Regions from separate parts of the Paenibacillus urinalis genome, predicted to be linked through region 2. Evidence: predicted binding sites of a transcription regulator. Region 2 holds the regulator's gene; the other holds the start of a gene.
The links. Region 2 encodes LexA, which represses DNA repair genes until DNA is damaged. Its sites were predicted from a motif close to CGAACATATGTTCG; they were not measured.
Positions count from the first base shown of each region.

Region 1: a site for LexA is predicted at 5,233-5,246, ahead of PUW25_RS08935 (YhjD family protein). Genes of this name have one in related genera too.

Region 1 covers NZ_CP118108.1:1,916,261-1,926,662, forward strand. The annotation lists gene PUW25_RS08900 (RsmB/NOP family class I SAM-dependent RNA methyltransferase) at 1-524, opposite strand, end outside; gene PUW25_RS08905 (glycosyltransferase family 4 protein) at 629-1,759, shown strand; gene PUW25_RS08910 (YkvI family membrane protein) at 1,772-2,827, opposite strand; gene PUW25_RS08915 (xanthine phosphoribosyltransferase) at 3,013-3,582, shown strand; gene PUW25_RS08920 (hypothetical protein) at 3,695-4,021, shown strand; gene PUW25_RS08925 (hypothetical protein) at 4,123-4,341, shown strand; gene PUW25_RS08930 (carboxymuconolactone decarboxylase family protein) at 4,455-4,787, shown strand; gene PUW25_RS08935 (YhjD family protein) at 4,836-5,207, opposite strand; gene PUW25_RS08940 (divergent polysaccharide deacetylase family protein) at 5,454-6,248, shown strand; gene PUW25_RS08945 (N-acetylmuramoyl-L-alanine amidase family protein) at 6,223-6,930, opposite strand; gene PUW25_RS08950 (YqzE family protein) at 7,089-7,301, shown strand; gene PUW25_RS08955 (hypothetical protein) at 7,405-8,307, opposite strand; gene PUW25_RS08960 (YqhG family protein) at 8,535-9,497, opposite strand; gene PUW25_RS08965 (DEAD/DEAH box helicase) at 9,494-10,402, opposite strand, start outside.
Region 2 covers NZ_CP118108.1:3,532,191-3,542,592, reverse strand. The annotation lists gene PUW25_RS16280 (N-acetylmuramoyl-L-alanine amidase family protein) at 1-579, shown strand, start outside; gene lexA (transcriptional repressor LexA) at 781-1,413, opposite strand; gene PUW25_RS16270 (LysM peptidoglycan-binding domain-containing protein) at 1,592-1,960, shown strand; gene PUW25_RS16265 (DUF896 domain-containing protein) at 2,123-2,326, shown strand; gene PUW25_RS16260 (hypothetical protein) at 2,375-2,890, shown strand; gene PUW25_RS16255 (HAD family hydrolase) at 2,934-3,716, shown strand; gene PUW25_RS16250 (FixH family protein) at 3,784-4,224, shown strand; gene PUW25_RS16245 (acireductone dioxygenase) at 4,271-4,825, opposite strand; gene metH (methionine synthase) at 5,086-8,466, shown strand; gene rnz (ribonuclease Z) at 8,632-9,549, shown strand; gene PUW25_RS16230 (TIGR01457 family HAD-type hydrolase) at 9,677-10,402, shown strand, end outside.

The DNA of each region.
Region 1 (10,402 bases), 1.6 Mb from region 2:
GCTTCCGGGAACCGGGCGGACAGCTCATCAGGAGTGGCATTCACGACCACCGTCCGGGCTAGTCCGGTTCTTTCTACGTTTTCCGCAAGGATTCGTGCCCGGCCGTTATGAATTTCGTTAGAGACGAGGAGACCCGTATCCTTCATTTTGACAGCCATATGCGTCGTCTTGCCGCCAGGTGCTGCTGCAAGGTCCAAGACAGTTTCGTATGGCTGTGGATTAAGCAGCTCGATCGCGGACATTGCCGAAGGCTCCTGAATATAATATAACCCGGCAGTATGATAAGGGTGCTTGCCAGGTCTATCTTGACTATTGTAATAGTATCCTGTGCTGCACCAAGGAACCTTGCTAAGCTGGAACTGCTGGGCAATGGGCTGTATATCTTCTTCCTTGAGCTTCAGGGTGTTGAGCCGGAGAGCCTGTGTACGCGGCTTGTTGTAGCTATCCAGAAATGCAGTCGTCTCCTGCCCGAGCATGGATTTCATCTGATCGATAAAGTCCTGGGGCAGTGTTTCCTTACTCATGTTTTTTCAAAACTCCTTCGTATCTTCTTTACTGGAACATATGAGCTAATATATCATGATTACAGACTTGCTTTCAAAAGAAACCACGAAAGGGGCACTATATGATGCGATTGCTCCAAGCTTTATTTTTCCCTCCTGAGCAGCCAGGGGGAGTATCATCTATGATTCCATACCTCCAGGAACGCTTCAACAGCCCAAGATGGGAGATGGAGCTGTTCTCGCTTCCGAAACGAATCCGCAACAAGGGAAGCGAAGAGATCCGCTTTGACACATTTGACTGGACGCAGTACGGGGAGAGCCCGATCGTTCAGAAATATATCCAAACCTTCCGTGATTATTTATGGTGGATCAAGCTTCGTATACATAAGCCTTATGATTTGATCCATGCACATCATCCGATTGCAGGACTGGCGATGAAGAAGGCTTTTCCAGCAACGCCTCTGATCCAAACCATTCACTCCAGCTATGAGCGGGAGCTGATCCTGAATGGCAAGATTGAAGAGAACGGCTTAGAGCATCGCTTTCTAACCTCTCTCTATGGTGAGCTGGAGCATGCGGCCGATTGCATGTTAACTGTATCTCAATCGTTCCGCACTTATATGTCGCCTTATGTGGAATCCCCTGAAAAAATTGAGATCGTGCCGAATGGCTTCGATGAGAAAAGATTCAAGCCGATTCCTCATGAGAATGAGGTGCCTCAGCTGGTAACGGTGTGCCGTCTCGTTCCGGCAAAAGGGATTGATGTGTTGTTTGAAGCTTGCTGCGAATTGAAAAAACGGGGTCATGATTATGTACTTCACATTATTGGAGATGGTCCGATCCGTTCTGAACTGGAGGAATTGGCCCAGCAGCTCGGCATCTACAATGAAACGATATTTTATGGCTACACGCTTCATCCTGAAGAGTTCGTCCCTTTCTTTGATATCTTCGTTCTCCCATCAAGAGCTGAAGCGTTTGGTTCCGTATTTGCCGAGGCAGCACTGAGTTCACTGGCGTTAGTAGGGACTGATGTTGGAGGAATAAGCGAACAGATTGAGGATGGTGTTAATGGCCTGCTCGTTCCCAAAGACAATGCTGCGGCACTTGCTGATGCATTGGAGAAGGTCATCCAGGATCCTTCATACCGCTATGAGCTTGCCCGATCAGCGAGTGAAAAGGCAAAAACGGAATATTCTCTACGACGGTCTGTTCATATGCTGAAGAAGCTGTACTTGAAGTTTGAGCCTGCAAATTGAACCTGGCTGTTATTATTTATTGTCCTTATTCTTGAAGGAGCCAAGCGGGCTCTTGATCAAGTGAGCTACCCATACGACGGCCAGCATTCCATAGATCGGGTATAAGATCGACAGAAGTGAGCTGAAGCCGAACTGGCTGAGCAAGAAGCAGGACAGCATAATAAATAGGGTGATGAGCTTGGGCGATACTTTGAGATGCTCCCGTACCTGTAAGGTTATCCCGTAAATATCGGCAACAAAGGTACTGAAGATTTCCATAAAAATCAGACATATATACATGAGCTGTATGGCTGCGCCGAGAGCGAATGCAATGCTTCCCATGGGAACTTCAAACTGCACAATGCCAGGCATATAAGCCGACATGGCAAAATGGGCTGTCATGAGCATGAACCCAATCCCAATTCCCCCGAGAATTCCGCCATATTTAATGACGCGTCTATCGGTAATCTGACTGCCAAGCGGCACAAGGATGGCCTGTGCCATAGCTAGATTAAATGAGCTGTACAATATGGGTGACAGCCAAGTTGCAAACATGCTGCGATCGGTTTCCAGTCTTATAAAATTGGCTGCGCCCGGATGACCTGTGGTATGGAAAAGTATGAATAAAGACAGGGTCATCATTAGCGGAACGACGATGCTGTTCATTTGCAGGATGGCATGGATTCCTCGACCAAGCAGAAGATAGGTCCCGACCAGCGTAATTATTAGTCCGGTTTGATAAGACAGATGCAAATGCTCCATGAACACCGAGCCTGCTCCTGCGAGAATGACACTATTGACGCCGATCAGCACGAACAAGGTGAAGAAGCTGATCCATTTTCCTGCATTTTTGCCGAACAAGTGGCTGTTCAGATCTTCGTATGATTTAGCTCCGGTATCATGTGCCACCAGCATCATCTTGGTCCCCAGCCAAACAAAGAGCAGGCAGGACAGCAATATCGTAAGAGTTGCCCATTTTCCATATTCGGTAAAAAACTGCAGTATTTCTTGTCCGGTGGCAAATCCCGCACCAACAATAGTTCCAACATAGGTGAATGCGACTTGCAGCACCTTGGTACTCTGTCTCATGCTTCTCCTCCTTGTTATCTACATATGCCAGAGCAGCACCTTCACAGGTGTAAATAAGCCCTCTTACAAGGTATGCACTTGTCCACCTGGACATGACCTGGCTCTTAGATGAAGATAAACTTCTTGAAAGAAGCTGCTGAGGTGTGATACTTTTACGTCATAGGATAGGCTGGGAGGTCATATGCATGGAAATATTAAAACAAAAAATTGTAGAGCAGGGTGTAGTCATATCAGATCAGGTGCTGAAGCTGGATGCCATACTTAATCATCAGATTGATCCTGAATTGACGATGGAGATGGGAAGAGAGTTCGCTCGGCGCTTTGAAGCGGAGGGCATTACTCGAATTGTCACTGTCGAATCCTCGGGAATTCCGGTGGCGTTCGCAGCTGCGTTTCATATGGGAGTACCCCTTGTGTTTGCACGAAGAAAGAAGACGCTGCTGGCCGATCCTGACGCCTATTGTGAACGGGTGCCGTCTTTTACGAAAGGCATTGTGACCGATATTATGGTATCGCGGGAATTTATAGATCCGAAGGATCGAATATTATTTATAGATGATATTATTGCAAACGGGGATGCGGCAAAGGGGATTATTAAGATCGTTGAGCGTTCCGGTGCATCGCTCGCGGGATTTGGTGTTGTTGTCGAGAAATGCTTCCAGTCCGGAGCGAGTGCCATTCGTGAACAAGGGATTCGGGTTGAATCACTTGTGAGAATCGAATCACTCAAAGACGGAGTCGTAAGGTTTGCTTAAGTCCATAGATGGGTAATTCTGTATTAAAATGGCCTAATTTTGCTCATTATCTTTGCACGGGGCAGGATAATGGCTTATAATGAAATAAGATTAGGGAGAGGAGGCAACAACAATGGGGAAAGAAGCAAACGAACAGTTTTTCCTTGACAAGTTAGTCAAATCCAAAGTTCATTTTGAACGGGCCCTTGATTGTAAGCACACGGAGTTTGATGACCTTTATCCCTATATGCTTGAACATCCTCAGTTCTTCTGGTATAAACGTTACGTCGCATGGTCGGAGCTTCTAACAGTAGTGAACCTGTGTGAAGAATTATCCTTCTCATGGAGAGAGCAGTTTACACCTCATCAGGTAGAGTATGTTGAGCAACGGGTAATGTCGGCGAAGGTGCTTGATTTCTGGTTTGAGAAAAACGACAGTAAAGAGCACGCTTCACGTTAAGCAATATAAGGTTTTATCACGTAAATAACAACGTAAGACCTAAATGCGCGCATTTAGGTCTTTTTTTGCACAAATAATAGGGTTGCATTGGAGGGGATTATATGATTAGTGATGAGGAATTAAACCAATTGCGTGAATCAGGTGAGCGAATTCGTGTGGTGAGAGACGATCTGGAGAGCAATGATGTCATCGGCATTATTGTTGCTTGGAGCAGCGACCAGATTCTTGTCCGCCGGCGCAACCGCAGAGTCGTTAAGCTGGATCGAAATTACAGCATTCAGCTCTATTCAGAGCCCAGACAAAAACCGACCGACCTGTAAGCTGCAGATTAAGTCCAAAAATTACCTCGTCAAAGAGCGGCATAGATATAGATCAAGTGGAGAAAGTACCAATGATACGTCTATATAACTCTTTCGACGAAGGATGTGCTGATGTGACATTAATCAATAATAAGGTTCATGCGTATAAGGATCAAATCGGGCACTTGTCAGAGACGCTGCCGGATGTTCTGAAGTCCTATCATGAGTTTACGGGAGAATGCTTCAAGGAAGGCGAGCTCGATCTCAAGACGAAACAGCTCATAGCTCTCGGAATCGGCTTGTTCGCAAATAACGAAGTGTGCACCCTGTATCATGTGCAAGAAGCGCTTTCCAAAGGGGCCAGCAAGCAAGAAATTATGGAGACGGTTGCTGTAGCTGCTGCAATTGGCGGTGGACATGCCTTGTCTCAAGGTGTTATGCGTGTCCAAGCTGCATTGAACAACTAACAAACACCACCGAATCGATGCCCAGCATGGATTGCGGTGGTTTTTTATTTACAAAGTTAAGGGTATGACTCCTAAATAAACTTGCATCCGTTTGTACAGCTCATCTTTATAAATGGTTCCTGGGATGTAGATGTGAACGCGATGTCCCCGTATAGAAGCCAATGCCCGAATCGCACCATCGTATATATCTACTCTGTTCAAATGGATGTCCATTCGTCTGAATTCTTCCTCTACTTCGTCAAGCAATACAGCTACGCGAGCGATTCCCGCCCGGATCATCTCCATATACAGCTCAGGGGTCTTAAGCCCGGCATGGTTACTCATCACTTGAAGATCGCGCTTAAAAATTTTGATGACCATCAAGAGCTGAAGATAGCTCTTAATCAGTGTATGTTCTTCCGGTAGCATTTTCGCTGTCATCAGGGTCCCTCCTTGTTTGCATAAGCGAACTTATGTTCTTATTTTATGCTAATGAGCTTGGTTTTATCAACTTATTGACTGTATTTTTTATTGGAAAGCTCACATAATTCGTCTCGTTTATTCAAATAATGTATATATCTTCAAGAATTTACGCGAAGGACTGTTATAACGATGACGATACGCAAGCAAAGAAGAAGAAAACTGAAAAAGAAAGTGCTCTCTTCCTTTAAATGGGGAAGTTTGCGAATGATCGTGATGATGCTCACTTTAAGCATGGTATGTATAAATGCGGACGGATACGGATCTGCGGCACATGCTGAACCTCTGAAGAGGGTTGCGATTATCATTGATGATTTGGGTAACGGGATGAAGGGGACACAAGAAATCATGAATTTACCGGCGAAGGTAAATGTTGCTATCATGCCGTTTCTGCCTACGACGAAAAAAGATGCTGAGCTTGCGCATCAAAAAGGGATTGATGTGCTCGTTCATATGCCGATGGAGCCGCATAAGGGCAGAAGGGACTGGCTTGGACCAGGGGCGATTACTTCAGATCTATCTGATGAAGAGGTACGGAAAAGAGTGGAGGCTGCTATCGATAATGTGCCCCATGCCATTGGAATGAACAATCATATGGGCTCGAAAATTACGACAGATCGGCGTATTATGTCCATCGTGCTTGATGTATGTAAAGAAAGAGGTCTGTTCTTCGTCGACAGCAAAACCGATCATAAGTCCGTCGTGGCAGAGCTCGCTGTACAGAAGGGACTTCCGCCTGTAGAGAATCAGATCTTTCTGGATGATCATCACTCGATTTCTCATATTACTGGGCAGATGAAGCTCGCCGAACAAAAGCTGGAGACTCAGGACACCTGTGTAATGATCGGTCACGTAGGTACGCAAGGTCATTTGACAGCAGGTGTGATCCGAGACTCCATTAATCGCTGGTCGGGTAAGATTGAAACGATGAGTATTAGTGAGATGGTAAGGCAGGTCTGGCATTGGACTCCAGAATCTACATTACCGACAAGTAATAAATGATGCCTGAGCTAATCGCTTGGGCAATTCTCTTTTGTCCCGCTTTGCTGCTTAGGACAGCGCGGTCTTCAGGATTGCTGATGAATCCGGCTTCCACAATAACAGAGGGCTTATTCACATGATTAAGCAGGTAAAAGGGCTTGCCCCATTCAACTTGCCGATTGGTGTCATACATCTCGTTCAGTGATTGCTGGATAGAATCTGCAAGCATATAGCTTCTTGCTTCCTGCTGATGCAGCACAATGGGTCCATGGGTGCGAGATTTCTTGCTCCAATTGACATGGATGCTCACAATCGGATCGGAAGGCACATGATCACTGAGGCCCTTGCGCTGTGCCAGATCTCTCATATGGCGGGAATGACTCCGCAGCCAATGATTATCATCACTCAGCGCATAATCATCGTCACGATTAAGCACAACAGGATAGCCTTTACTTTTAAGAATCATGAATATTTTTTGTGAAATGGCAAGGTTAATATCCTTCTCCAGTAGATCATCTGCAGAGGTTCCTCCATCAATGCCGCCGTGACCAGCGTCGATGATAATAACAGGATGGCGAAACAAGTGATTTGATATTTCGGGCTCCTTGCTATGTGTCGGTTCCGCAGCCGCAAATGATGATTCCTGGAGCAGCAAAATACATAAGATCGCAAGCAGAATGGACGATTTGCTAAATGTAATCACGCGGCTTTCCCCCCTTCCTGGCATATGAATAGACTGTGCAGATTTATGGGTTTCATTCAGGTATGAATGATTTGCATATGTTTAATCCGGCTTATTCCCGTACACACTAACGAGAGAAGCTTCAAATATACATTCATGCGGAAGGGTGGAGCAGGTCAATGGCCAAGGGAGATGAACTTGTAAGATATATTACAGAGCAGGTTGTAGGATATATAGGAACGCCAAAGGAAGAGCGGAAATATAAAAGGAATAAAGTGAAGGAACCATGGCATATGAAATGGTTTGGTATGATGCCTATGGGCGTATCGATGTGGGTGAAGGATATTAAAAAACCGGTCAAGCGGAAAAAGATGGACATGAACTCCAAATGATAATGAAAAACAGCGCATAGAATTGAACTGCTCCTCGATATTGTTAGAAGCTATCTAACAACGGTGGGCAGTTCAATGATCAGCGCTGTTTTTCATTTATTGATTAGAGTGTGGGCACATAAAATGAACCACTCCCGAGCAGCTTATCTATCGGAATATAACGTATTTGCGCTGAGGAAGTTCCCGTTCGAGCGAAGATGACAGCTTCTTCTACTTGCTTGCTCTTCCAGGAGTGATAGCCGGTAATCGCGAGTGGGCCGCTATACCACACATTATGCTTATGAGCAGAAAATATAAGCCGCTCATGTCGATGAAGCTGTTTCACAAGCCCTGCATCATTCAGTACCTTAACTGGATCAGATACCAGCCACAGCAAATTAGAGGACGGGCTGAAGGGAACGGAAGCAAGCTCCAGCCTGCCAGGCTCATCTTCAAGCTGAATGCCTTTGAGATTCTTGCTGAGAGTACTCGGGGAGGATTCATGGGAAACGAAGTCTGGAAGCTGATCTCCATTAGATGCATCAATATAGATAGGATGACCATCATGATCTCTTAATTGCCAATAGGCGAGCGCACCTTTGTACTCCATGAACCGGGAATCATATATGTCTATTGAAGATGTGATATTTTCGGGATGGAGGAGAGAGCTAAACAATGGAGTGCTGCCTGTACCATATTCCGTAACAGTATAACCGCTGGATTCGGTGGCCGTGATAATAAGATAACCTACCGGCTCAGCTGATTGAAGAATATGTACGATATAGCCGTGGGTTCCTGGACCCAAGGGCATGATGAGCAGTTCCGCATTAGCAAATGGGCTAAACTCATCTTCCATTGAGAGCTTGGACAAGGTGTCCTGTGCAAGTTGTTCGACTGCAGCTGGAATGTTGAGATTCTGCTGAGCTGTGAGCTGGGCTGAAGCGTAGACGGACGGAATATTTGGCAGAGAGCATGAGATGAATAAGCTGGATACGACCAGAGCTATACGTTGCAGAACACGTTTCATTGACGTTATATACCCTCATTTCTTCGGGACACTGTTAGAAGATAAATACAGCACCCGTTGCTCATAACCCAATTGTAATAATAAGGAAATGAAAAGGATGCTGTATGGTGTTATGAATTTTGGGCGGACAAGCACTTTTTTTGACGAAAGAACCTATTTATTCAATTAATCCATCACTTGAATCAATTTTATATGATTGAAGCAGCCAAAGGTATTATGAAATTGATTCACTTTAGATGAAAAATACCGCAGCTGATCGTATTCACATGAATCTTAGGTTCATATTGCCATATCATTTCACTGCGTCTGGTATTGTACTGATCCTGCACAGCCTGTTTCTTCTCTTCTTCCTGCTCCTCTTTCAGCAGATCCTCATAATACATATCAACGACAGCCAGCTCTTCCTCAAGTCTTTGCTTCGCAGCTTCTGCCCAGCTGTAATCGACAAGCTTTAATCTCGCATAGATGTGCTGCTCCAGCATTTCACCTGCTGCTGCCAGTGGAATTTTGGATGCCTGCGCATGTATATTCTCGGGAAGACGAGGACTGAGGTCCTTCTTACTAAGCACTTGACCAAAATTCTCAACAATTCTTCCAGTCAATAGAGATACACCAAGAAAATGAAGCTCTTCCTTACGCATGTCACAGGAAAATTCAATCTTAAAGCAAACCCCAAGCCAAGGCTCATAGGATTTGGGAGTGGAGGCACTCATTTGACGCTTGGAGGATTGCTCAAACAAGTTAACGTAAGCACCGCCTTCACGAGAAGCCGTAAAAATCTGCTTCAGCCTCGAGCTTCCATAGACGACATTCTCACGCAGCACTCTTCCTGGACCAATCTGAGGGAGGGAAGGGGCATGACCAAAATAACGACCCAAGATGCTGTCTTTGCCTTCGCTTGCTACATTCCCAGATGCTTTGGCCGACTCGGCCTGCTCCTTCATTTTCGCTGATTCCTCTGCCTGAAGGTGAGCTTCCGCATCAAATATAAATGTAAAGGACATGGTCTCAGCAGGGGCACCGGTTCGGTCGACAAATCCCCAATAATATGGACGATTCGTCAGTGCTTTGTCTGCATCAACGGACAGCTTAACGGTAACATGAGCAGGGGACTTCTCTAAGATTTGGCACTCCATTGCTTCCAGATAAGTTACAACGTAGGAGTGAACCTCCTCTTTGGACATGGTCACTTGAGTAACCCTCCTTTCCCGACTGCTTTTTTGACGGGTGCAGCATCCTCCAGGTGCTCAACTTCCTGTTTGATCGAATTCAAATTTTGAGAGAGTGACTGCATTTTACGATGAATCTCTTCATCACTGCTGGATTCCAGCATGATCTTGGTCAGACTCTTCTCGAAGGATTCCTGTTTCTCAAATCGTTCGAGAATGACGTCGAGACCGCCGATGACCATTTCAAACATGTTGATCTTTTCGTGAAGGAGATTCAGAATATGCTCTTCAATGGTTCCTAACGTTGCCAGATTATAAATTTTGACATCATTCTGCTGTCCTAAGCGGTGTACCCGGCCGATTCTTTGCTCTACACGCATAGGGTTCCATGGTAAATCGAAGTTGATCATATTGTGACAGAACTGCAGATTGATGCCTTCACCGCCAGCCTCTGTCGCAATCATCACCTGCACACGTCCGCGGAACAGATCCATCATCCAGTCTTTTTTGCCGCGATTCATTCCGCCCCGGTAAGGTACGGCCGTAAGTCCGCGCTCACGGAAGTAATTGAGCAGATATTCCTGCGTAGCCCGGTACTCAGTAAAAACAATGACTTTCTCATTCATTTCTTTGATGAGTTCCATCGTTTTTTCTGCTTTTGTGTTAGACTTGATCGCTTTGATATTGGCTACCAGATCCCATATTCGATCTCTCCAGGGAGAGTCCTCAGGCAATTTTTTAGATAGATTGACAAGGGTGACGAATACAGCATCCCGGCTGCTGCAAACCTCTCTTTGGAGGGTGACCATAGAGAACATACTGCTCAAATTTCCGCCCGCGGAATGGAACTGGTCTTTCACGAAGGATGTTACACCTTCATATAGTGCCTGCTCCTCGGGTGAAAGTGTCAGATTAATATTTGTTAC
Region 2 (10,402 bases):
CAGGTATTCCTAACACGCGAAATGGATCAATTTATAGAACTGAAAGAGCGAACGAAAATAGCCAATGAATTAGCTGCAGATGCAATTATTTCAATCCATTGTAATGCGGGCGGTGGTGCTGGGGGTTTTGAAAGCTTTCGTTATACTTCAGCTAGTCTGAAATCAAAAGAGCTTCAGGAAACTCTGCACGAAAGTATTATAACTGAACTGAGAAAATACAACGTGATTGATCGCAAACCAAAGACAGGCAATTTGCATATGCTACGAGAATCCAATATGTCGGCTGTATTGACTGAGAATCTGTTCATCGACGCTGACGCCATTCTACTACAAAATGATCAGGTGATTGAGGCTATTATTGACGGGCACGTGGCTGGAGTAGTTCAATTCTTCGGTTTGGAACAGAAAGACGTGATGATAGCAGCAGATGAGGAAGATCTTAACATGGTAAGTCCATGGGCTAGAACAGCTTGGGAGCAAGCTGCTTTAAAAGGATACATGGATGGAACACGTCCGAGAGATTCTGTAACTCGGGAAGAACTCGCAGCGATCTTGATTCGTATAGAGAACAATAAGTAAAGTTGATGATTAGACGATAGTGAAAAAGGCCATTTTACATAATAGTAAAAGGGCCTTTTTCTATTTGTGATAACAGCTTTTTTCAAAGCGAATCAATTAGACGCATTTAAATTATACCTAGCAATAAACCTTATGAAAAAAGGAGAGATCTTCCAACGAAGACCTCTCCTTAAAATATACAAGAAATAAAAGAATGGCTAATTAATGAAGGAAGTCACGGAACAAGCCGATAACCTTACCCAAAATGGTTACTTTTGTAAGCCGGAGAGGTTCGTATGTAGGATTCTCTGGCTGCAAGCGAATATGGTCCTTCTCTTTATAAAAAGTCTTAACGGTTGCTTCATCATCTTCCGTCATCGCGACGACGATGTCTCCGTTATTCGCTGTTTGTTGCTGGCGGACGATAACATAGTCGCCATTCGAAATTCCCGCCTCAATCATACTGTCCCCGACAACAGAAAGCATGAATACTTTCTCCTCACCAACATACTGCATCGGCAGCGGGAAGTAATCTTCAATATTCTCTGTAGCTGTGATCGGAATACCCGCAGTAACTTTACCCACTACAGGGACGCGAGCAACGGTCTGCGTAAATTGAAGAACATTATCATCACCATCATCTTGACCGAGCAATTCAATAGCCCGTGGCTTAGTAGGGTCTCTGCGAATTAACCCCTTCTTCTCCAGACGATCCAGGTGTCCGTGAACGGTTGAACTGGAGGCCAGGCCAACAGCTTCACCAATCTCTCTTACGGACGGCGGATATCCCTTCAATCGGACTTCATTGCGTATAAACTCCAGAATTGCTAATTGCCTGCTGGATACCTTCGACATACCGTATCAACTCCACATAATAACGTTTGGGAAAATTATAGCATAGAACCTCCGTTCGTACAAACATTAGTTCTAAAAAATACAGAACAATTGTTCTCAAAAACTATTGCCCAAAACACATGTTCGTGTTATAGTGAGTTCTGTAAGGAATGAGAACAAACGTTTGGAGGTTGAAATAATGCTTAAATACAGCACTTATAACAGCATACATTCTAGAACAGATGAAATGACGAACAATAACTTGGGTGAGACGATACATATTATAATGAAGAAGAACAAGCAGAGAATAATTCGTTTGATATTAATAGCGTCAGTCCTGCTTCTGAGCTTAACTGGATTCATGACGGTATTTGCAGACGCGGGACAAGAGACGGCATACGAGAAGGTTGTTGTGGAACCAGGTGATACCTTATGGGCAATCGGTTCAGAGCATAAACCAGAAGGTATGGATATAAGAGATTATGTTAACCAAATTCAACATATTAATGGATTGTCCAGCAGTGATATACAAGTAGGGCAGCTCTTAAATCTTCCTTATTTTGATTGATATGTATAATTCTTTTATAATCTACAACATGCTAAGGACGCGGCTTGATCTGCGTCTTTTTTGTATTTTGTACTAAATACAGACTATACAGGTATTTACCTTGACAACCTTTTCTAATCATGTCAAAGTTAAAGAGACTATGCATTTTGGAGGGGAAGAAAGTTGGATATTGAAAGTCTAGTTGCGCGGATTAATGAGCTTGCCCGCAAGCAGAAGGAATCCGGGCTTAACGATGAAGAATTGGCTGAACGGACTGAGCTTAGAGAGATCTATTTGAACAACATCCGCAGCAACTTCCGTCAGCAGCTGGAATCCATTGAGATTGTGGATGATGTAAGCGGCGACACGTATTCAAAAGGAAAATGATTTAATAAATAGGTCCATGCTTTTGTTATAGATTGAAGGAGGATACTCATGGCGAGTTCATTTGAAAGATCAGTGAAGAAAAATCAGCAGAAAATTAATAAAGATCGTAAAAAAAGAGGCCAGCCATCCATCGGATCTGGTGTTGAACAAGAGGATGTATTTAAAGGAAGAGCATTTTTGTTCCCATTTGTACTCGTTGTCCTATCATTCATGTTCCTGACTCTTAGCGGTTTGACGACAGATGGAGTAGGAGCATTTGATTGGGTTGTATTTGCGCTTTATCTTGGACTTGCTCTGATGTACTTTATGCGCCGGCCGTATCTCAAAGTCGGTAAGAAGCGGATCAAGACGATTAAGCTAAGCAGAGAACGTTCCATGGGTCCAGAGGATATTAAGAAAATTGTCCTGGAAAAAGGTTCTGTTGTTGTTGAACGTAATGGCAAAGGCGGTCCTTGGGTGTTCAGCAAACTGCTTAATCTATATGATGTAGAAGCGATGGGAGCACGCCTTGTGCAATACGCACAGAATCATCAAATACCTGTCGAAGATAAGAGAGTAAAGTAAGAAGCCTAACATACGATACCATACTTTCGGGGGAGAGAGAAGCATGTCAATCAAAGCAGTGCTATTCGATTTGGATGATACACTCTTATGGGATGAGCGGAGTGTAGAGGAAGCTTTTTACGAAACATGTCTAGTTGCATCTAAGCAAACAGGCGTTGATCCTCATGAACTGGAGACTTCTGTCCGCAATGAAGCAAGGAAGCTGTATGAATCGTATGAAACGTTTGCTTTTACAAAAATGATTGGCATTAACCCTTTTGAAGGATTGTGGGCTCATTTTAATGGGAGTGACAGAGCTGAATTTAAGCAGCTTGAAGAGATTGCTCCTACGTACCGTAGAGAAGCGTGGACTAAGGGTCTTCTTGCTCTGGGTATTGATGAGCCGGAACTCGGTGCGGAGCTTGCAGAGCATTTCGGTAAAGAACGCCGAAGCCGTCCTTACATGTATGATGAGACATTAGAGACGCTGGCTGAGCTGCAAGGTAAAGTGAAGCTTCTCTTATTAACCAATGGCTGTCCTTCTCTTCAACAAGAGAAGCTGGATGGGGTGCCTGATCTAGTTCCGTTCTTTGACCATATTGTGATCTCAGGTACGTTTGGCAAAGGAAAACCTGATCCTTCCATTTTCAAGCATGCTCTGGAATTGCTGGATGTATCTCCAGACGAAGCGCTGATGGTTGGCGATAAGCTTACTACAGATATTAAGGGAGCTCTTGCATCTGGAATTAGAGCGGTTTGGATCAATCGTAATAACAAGCTGAACGAAGAAGCCTACACTCCAGACGTTGAAATTAAGCATTTATCTGAAATCAAACAAATGTTATAATCTTCCATGTAACCGCATCTGCTGCAGAGCAGCGGCGGTTTTCTTTTTACAGAATACAGGAAGGAAGATGAAGATATTGAAACTCTTCTTGCAATCGAACGGCTTCACTCCTATCCGGCAGCATATCTCGATGGGTTTCATTATACTAACTCTATGTATTCTAATCTCTGGCTGCTCATTTAAAGCTTCTTCGGAGCCGATTGCTCTCATGGAACCGATTGACGTCAAGCTGAGTGTTTCGAGTGAAGAGATAAGTTTGAATGAAACCGTACATATGGAAGCTGTGGTGACTCAGGAAGCAGATGTCGTAGGTGATGCAGATGAAGTCATGTTCGAGGTTGCTACATCGGATGGTGTCAGTATGGAGTTTGAAGGGGAGCACCAAGGGGAAGGAGTATATGTATTTGACTATCAGTTCAAAGCTGCGGGAGAATACAAGGTTACTTCTCATGTAACAGCAAGAGGCTTTCATGCTATGCCATCAGTGCACATTGTGGTAAAAGAATAGCAGCAATTAACAGTATTGGACAAACAAAAGAAAACCTAGGACAACCTCATTGAGGTTGTCCATTTTTAATATAAGCTGGATCTGGGTAAGGAGATAGGGTCCACCCGTTCTCTTTAATCGTTAATCGAACGGCAATGACTTCCTTATTCTTCATTAGAGCAAAGGAGTGCGGAGTGTTCTCAGGAATAGCAATGACATCCCCTGCGGTTAGCTCTATATCAAAATAACCAGTGTCTTCATCCGCCTTCATACTTAGAATACCGTTGCCTGACAGAATAGCATGCGCACCTTCATCTCCATGTGCATGCATTTCTTCGAGCTCAGCTAGCTTTCCTTCAAGGTTGGAAGTGGCATTTGACAGTGATATGACTTCCCATTGTTGATAGCCGCGACGTCCTGCCATATCAGAAATTTCTTCTTTATAGAGGTCTAAGACTTGCTGCTGCTCTTCGTCAGATAACAGCTGGTTACGCTTAAGCTCTGCCGGCAGCTTAGATGAATCCCATTGCTCATAAAGCACATGATAGTCTTTTAGATAATTACGAACGTTCTCCACTCCACTAATTCTTTCATTCGTATTTTTGATTAAAATTTCTGGCATAATTATTCCCTCTTTTCTAATTGGTTTAATGAAGCCTGTGTTCTGCCTTTGCTCAGTGTTGTTCGCTGATAATTGGAAAAGACACTAGTCATGAAGCTGTAAACCGCTGTCATGACGCTGATTATCTGTCGATGATTTACCTTCCCAACAGATGGTGTTTCTGCTAAACTAAGATTTAACGTTTTGCGGGAGGTATGACAGTGATCAAGAGTGACTTAAAGGATGCGTTAAATAAACGAATATTAATTCTAGATGGCGCCATGGGCACCATGATCCAGCAAGAGAATCTGACTGCCGAGGATTTCGGCGGTGAAGAGCTGGATGGCTGTAACGAAATGCTTGTGCTTACGAAACCGGAATTGATTCAAAATATACATGAACGTTATCTTGAAGCTGGCGCTCATCTTATTGAAACCAACACCTTTGGAGCCACTTCTGTTGTACTAGCAGAATACGATATCCAGCATAAAGCAACAGAAATTAATCTCGCTGCGGCGAAGCTGGCTAGAGCTGCCGTAGATAAATATAACTCGCCGGATTCTCCACGATATGTCGTAGGAGCTATGGGCCCAACCACCAAGACCTTGTCCGTTACAGGTGGCGTAACTTTTCAAGAGCTGATTGACAGCTATGAAGAGCAAGCCATCGCTCTCATCGACGGTGGTGTCGATGTGCTTCTCCTAGAAACCTCTCAGGATACACTCAATGTCAAAGCTGGCAGCATCGGTATCCGGCAGGCATTCGCCAAACGGAGCATCGAGCTTCCTGTTATGATCTCAGGGACGATTGAGCCGATGGGAACAACGCTGGCAGGTCAGAACATTGAAGCATTTTATATTTCCTTAGAACACCTTAACCCGATATCGGTCGGGCTAAACTGTGCAACGGGTCCTGAATTTATGAGAGATCATATTCGTTCCTTGTCATCTATGGCAGGGACAGCGGTTAGCTGTTACCCTAATGCTGGCTTGCCGGATGAGAATGGGCAATATCATGAATCGCCTGATTCTCTGGCAACCAAGATTGCGGCTTTTGCGGAGCAAGGGTGGATCAATATTGCAGGGGGATGCTGCGGCACGACCCCGGAGCATATCAGGGCTCTTGCGGATAAGCTGGGTACAATGAAGCCACGTCCGCTAACTGGGGAGCATCCTCCTGCGATTTCAGGTATTGATCCTGTGTACGTGGAACAGGATAATCGTCCTTATATGGTTGGTGAACGAACGAATGTACTCGGGTCCCGCAAATTCAAACGTCTTATTGTGGAAGGCAAGTATGAAGAGGCCTCCGAAATTGCTCGAGCTCAGGTTAAGAATGGAGCACAGGTTGTTGATATTTGTGTGCAGGATCCTGATCGAGATGAAGCGGATGATATGCTCAAGTTCCTTGAGCTCGTTGTTAAGAAAGTCAAAGTACCTCTAATGATAGATACAACAGATAGTGAAGTCATTGATCTAGCCCTACAATATTCCCAAGGAAAAGCGATTATCAATTCTATTAATTTGGAAGATGGCGAGGATAAATTTGAGAACGTAACGCCGATCATCCATAAATATGGAGCAGCTGTCGTTGTGGGAACGATTGATGAGCGAGGGCAGGCAATTAGCAGGGAAGACAAGCTTGACGTTGCCAAACGATCGTATGATCTTCTCGTAAATAAATACGGTCTTAAACCGGAAGACATTATATTTGATACCCTTGTGTTTCCTGTAGGTACAGGAGACGAGCAGTATATTGGATCTGCGGCGGAAACGATTGAAGCCATTCGGTTGATCAAGTCCGCATTACCAGGAACACATACGATCCTTGGAGTAAGTAATGTTTCCTTTGGACTGCCTGAGGCAGGGCGTGAAGTACTGAATTCGGTCTTCTTGTATGAATGCACCAAGGCAGGACTTGATTATGCGATCGTTAACACGGAAAAAGTAGAGCGTTACGCCTCTATTCCAATTGAAGAACGTAAACTTGCCGAAGATTTAATCTACCGTACAAATGATGAAACCTTAGCTGCTTTTGTAGCCGCATTCCGTAATAAAAAAGTAGAGAAGAAAGTCCAAATCTCTAATCTGACCTTGGAAGAACGTTTAGCTGCTTACGTCGTTGAAGGCAGTAAGGAAGGACTCATCCCTGATCTGGAGCTGGCAAGAGCGAAATACAGTCCACTTGAGATCATCAACGGACCTCTGATGAAAGGGATGGAGGAGGTTGGAAGACTGTTCAACAACAATGAACTCATTGTTGCTGAGGTACTGCAAAGTGCAGAGGTAATGAAAGCTTCTGTTGCTCATCTAGAGCAATTCATGGAGAAGAACGAAACCTCGGTTAAAGGTAAGATCATGCTCGCCACGGTGAAGGGTGATGTGCATGATATCGGTAAGAACCTTGTCGAGATCATTCTCGCAAACAATGGTTATCAGATCGTCAATTTGGGTATAAAAGTACCACCAGAACGTATCATTGAGTCCTATCGTGAAGAGAAAGTAGATGCGATCGGCTTATCGGGTCTATTAGTAAAATCGGCACAGCAAATGGTGCTCACTGCACAGGACTTAAGGAATGCAGGGATTGATGTCCCTATTATGGTAGGTGGAGCAGCACTGACAAGGAAATTTACCAAGACTCGAATCAGACCTGAATACAGCGGTATGGTTGTATATGCGAAGGATGCCATGGACGGACTGGACATTGCAAACAAGCTAATGAATCCGCAATCCAGAGAGCTGATGCTGAAGGAAATGGAGCTTGAGAAGGAGAAGGATGCCGCAGCTGTTAGTAATGTCATCCCAATGCCCGAGCTGACGAGAGTGGAACGCTCCAAGGTTTCTCAAGAGGCACCTGTATATTTGCCGCCTGATCTAGCTAGACATACCATTCGGAATTATCCGATTAGTCATATTCTTCCTTATGTTAACATGCAGATGCTGCTTGGACATCATCTGGGATTGAAAGGAAATGTAGAGCAGCTGCTTAAGTCAGGGGATTCTAAAGCAGTTCAGCTCAAAGAAACCGTCGATCAAATTATGGATGAGGCGATCAAGGACGGAATCATCAAGGCAAATGCAATGTATCGTTTCTTCCCAGCACAGTCTCAAGGAAATGATATTATCATCTATGATCCGGAAGATCACTCTAAGGTATTGCACACCTTTACTTTCCCGAGACAAAAAGTCGATCCATACCTTTGTTTGGCCGACTTCCTAAAGCCGGTTGAATCGGGTGTTATGGATTATGTAGGATTTTTAGTGGTGACTGCAGGACATGGCATTTCAGAGCTGGCTGCGGAATGGAAAGAGAAAGGGGACTATCTCCGGTTCCATGCCCTTCAGTCCATTGCGCTGGAAGTGGCCGAAGGCTTGGCGGAACGTGTTCATCATATGATGAGAGATACATGGGGATTCCCTGATCCGGCAGATATGACGATGAAGCAGCGTCTTGGGGCAAGATATCAAGGTATACGAGTTTCTTTTGGCTACCCGGCATGTCCCGATTTGGAAGATCAAGAACCGCTGTTCCGACTCATGCGTCCTGAAGATATTGGTGTGGAGCTGACGGAAGGATTTATGATGGAGCCTGAGGCATCTGTATCGGCAATGGTATTAAGCCATCCGGAGGCTCAATATTTTAACGTAGAGAAGGCGTAACAAGTGAAGTATTGAACTGATCTTTTCCTCCGATTCCACAATCGGGGGATTTTCATTTATAATCATAGGATTAACGGTTAATGGCTCAACTTAATAAGCTGAGAGTCATCATTGCATGGTTCCATCCTATTCTTTTTATACTAAACATAACGAGGTGATACAATCGTGGAACTATATTTTTTGGGGACCAATGCCGGTGTTCCCTCATTACAGAGAAACGTTACAGCTGTCGCGCTTCGCATGCTGGAGGAACGTCGTTCCATCTGGCTGTTTGATTGCGGAGAAGGTACACAGCATCAATTCTTGAAATCCCCACTCAAGCTAAGCAAGCTCGAGAAAATATTCATTACTCATTTGCATGGAGACCATCTTTTCGGACTTCCGGGTCTATTATCTAGCCGTGCATATCAGGGAGGAACAACTCCGCTCACCTTGTATGGTCCGCCGGGGGTTAGAAAATATGTGGAAACATCGCTTGAGCTTAGTCAATCTCGGATTAATTATGAGCTGAGCATTATAGAGCATGAGGGCGGTATTATTTTTGAGGATGATACGTTTATTGTGGAATCTGCTCTACTTGAGCATAGAATCGACAGTTATGGCTATCGAGTGATGGAGAAGGATCGTCCGGGTAGTCTCGACCCGAATAAGCTTGCAGTTCATGGCTTAAAGCCAGGTCCGCTATTTGGCAAGCTGAAGCGTGGTGAAAGTGTGGACCTTGGCGATGGTCTGGTACTTCATGCACAGGATTTCTTGGGTGCGCCTAAACGAGGAAAGATCGTTACGATTCTCGGAGACACTAGGCCGACCGCTCATGTAGTGCCTTTATCGGCTGGAGCGGACGTCGTCGTTCACGAAGCGACTTTTCTGCATGAATTGGCCACTACAGCGCACGAATACTATCACAGTACGGCCAGACAAGCAGCGGAAGCGGCAAAAGAGGCAGGTGCGAAGAAGCTGATTATGACGCATTTCAGTTCAAGGTATAAGGATGAGGAACAGCTTCAGCCGCTATTAAGCGAGGCGTGTCAAATTTTCCCTAACACAATTCTTGCAGCCGAGCACGAGCTGGTCCAGGTCTAAACAACATAGTAAAGACCCTGTTATTCATGTTTTGCAATCGATTTAAAAAGGATGTACGATGGGCATAATGCTTATCTAACAAGCGTACATACAAAGGGTTTATTCTTTATGTAAGGAGTGAGATGAATTGTCACAACCGAAAGCCTACTTGCTCGACTTGGACGGAACTATATATCATGGGAAGCACCGGATTGATGGGGCAGATCTGCTCATTCAGCATTTACGAAATTCAGGCATTCCGTACTTATATGTAACAAACAATTCTTCAAGAACTCCGGAAGGTGTCGCTGAGCATCTGAGATCCTTGGGAATTGAAGCGGTCGGGGAAGAAGTATGTACCTCGGCAGTCGCTGCGGCTGAGTATGTAGCTGAGGAATCACCAGGTGCCAGAGTAGCTTATATTGGAGAGGATGGTTTATACCAAGCCATTCAAGCTGCGGGACTTCAAATAACGGAAGCGTCCCCTGAGTATGTGATACAAGGGATTGATCGTGAATTTACATACCATAAGCTGACGCAGGCTCTGCGCTGGATTAACGGTGGAGCTCAGTTTATCATGACAAATCCTGACTTGCAGCTTCCTGCAGATGATGGTCTGACTCCGGGGGCTGGAACCATAGGGGCTGCAATTGAGGCGGCTACACAGGTGAAGCCGGTCGTCATTGGCAAGCCTTCGAGCATTTTGATGAAGCATGCGATTGACCGATTAGGGCTGCCGGCAGCTGAGGTTGCCGTCATTGGAGATAATATGCGTACGGATATTGCAGCTGGAGCAGCAGCCGGCTGTTCCTCCATTTTAGTGCTGACAGGTGTAACGACGAGAGAGAATTTAGATGCCCATGTTCGTGCGACA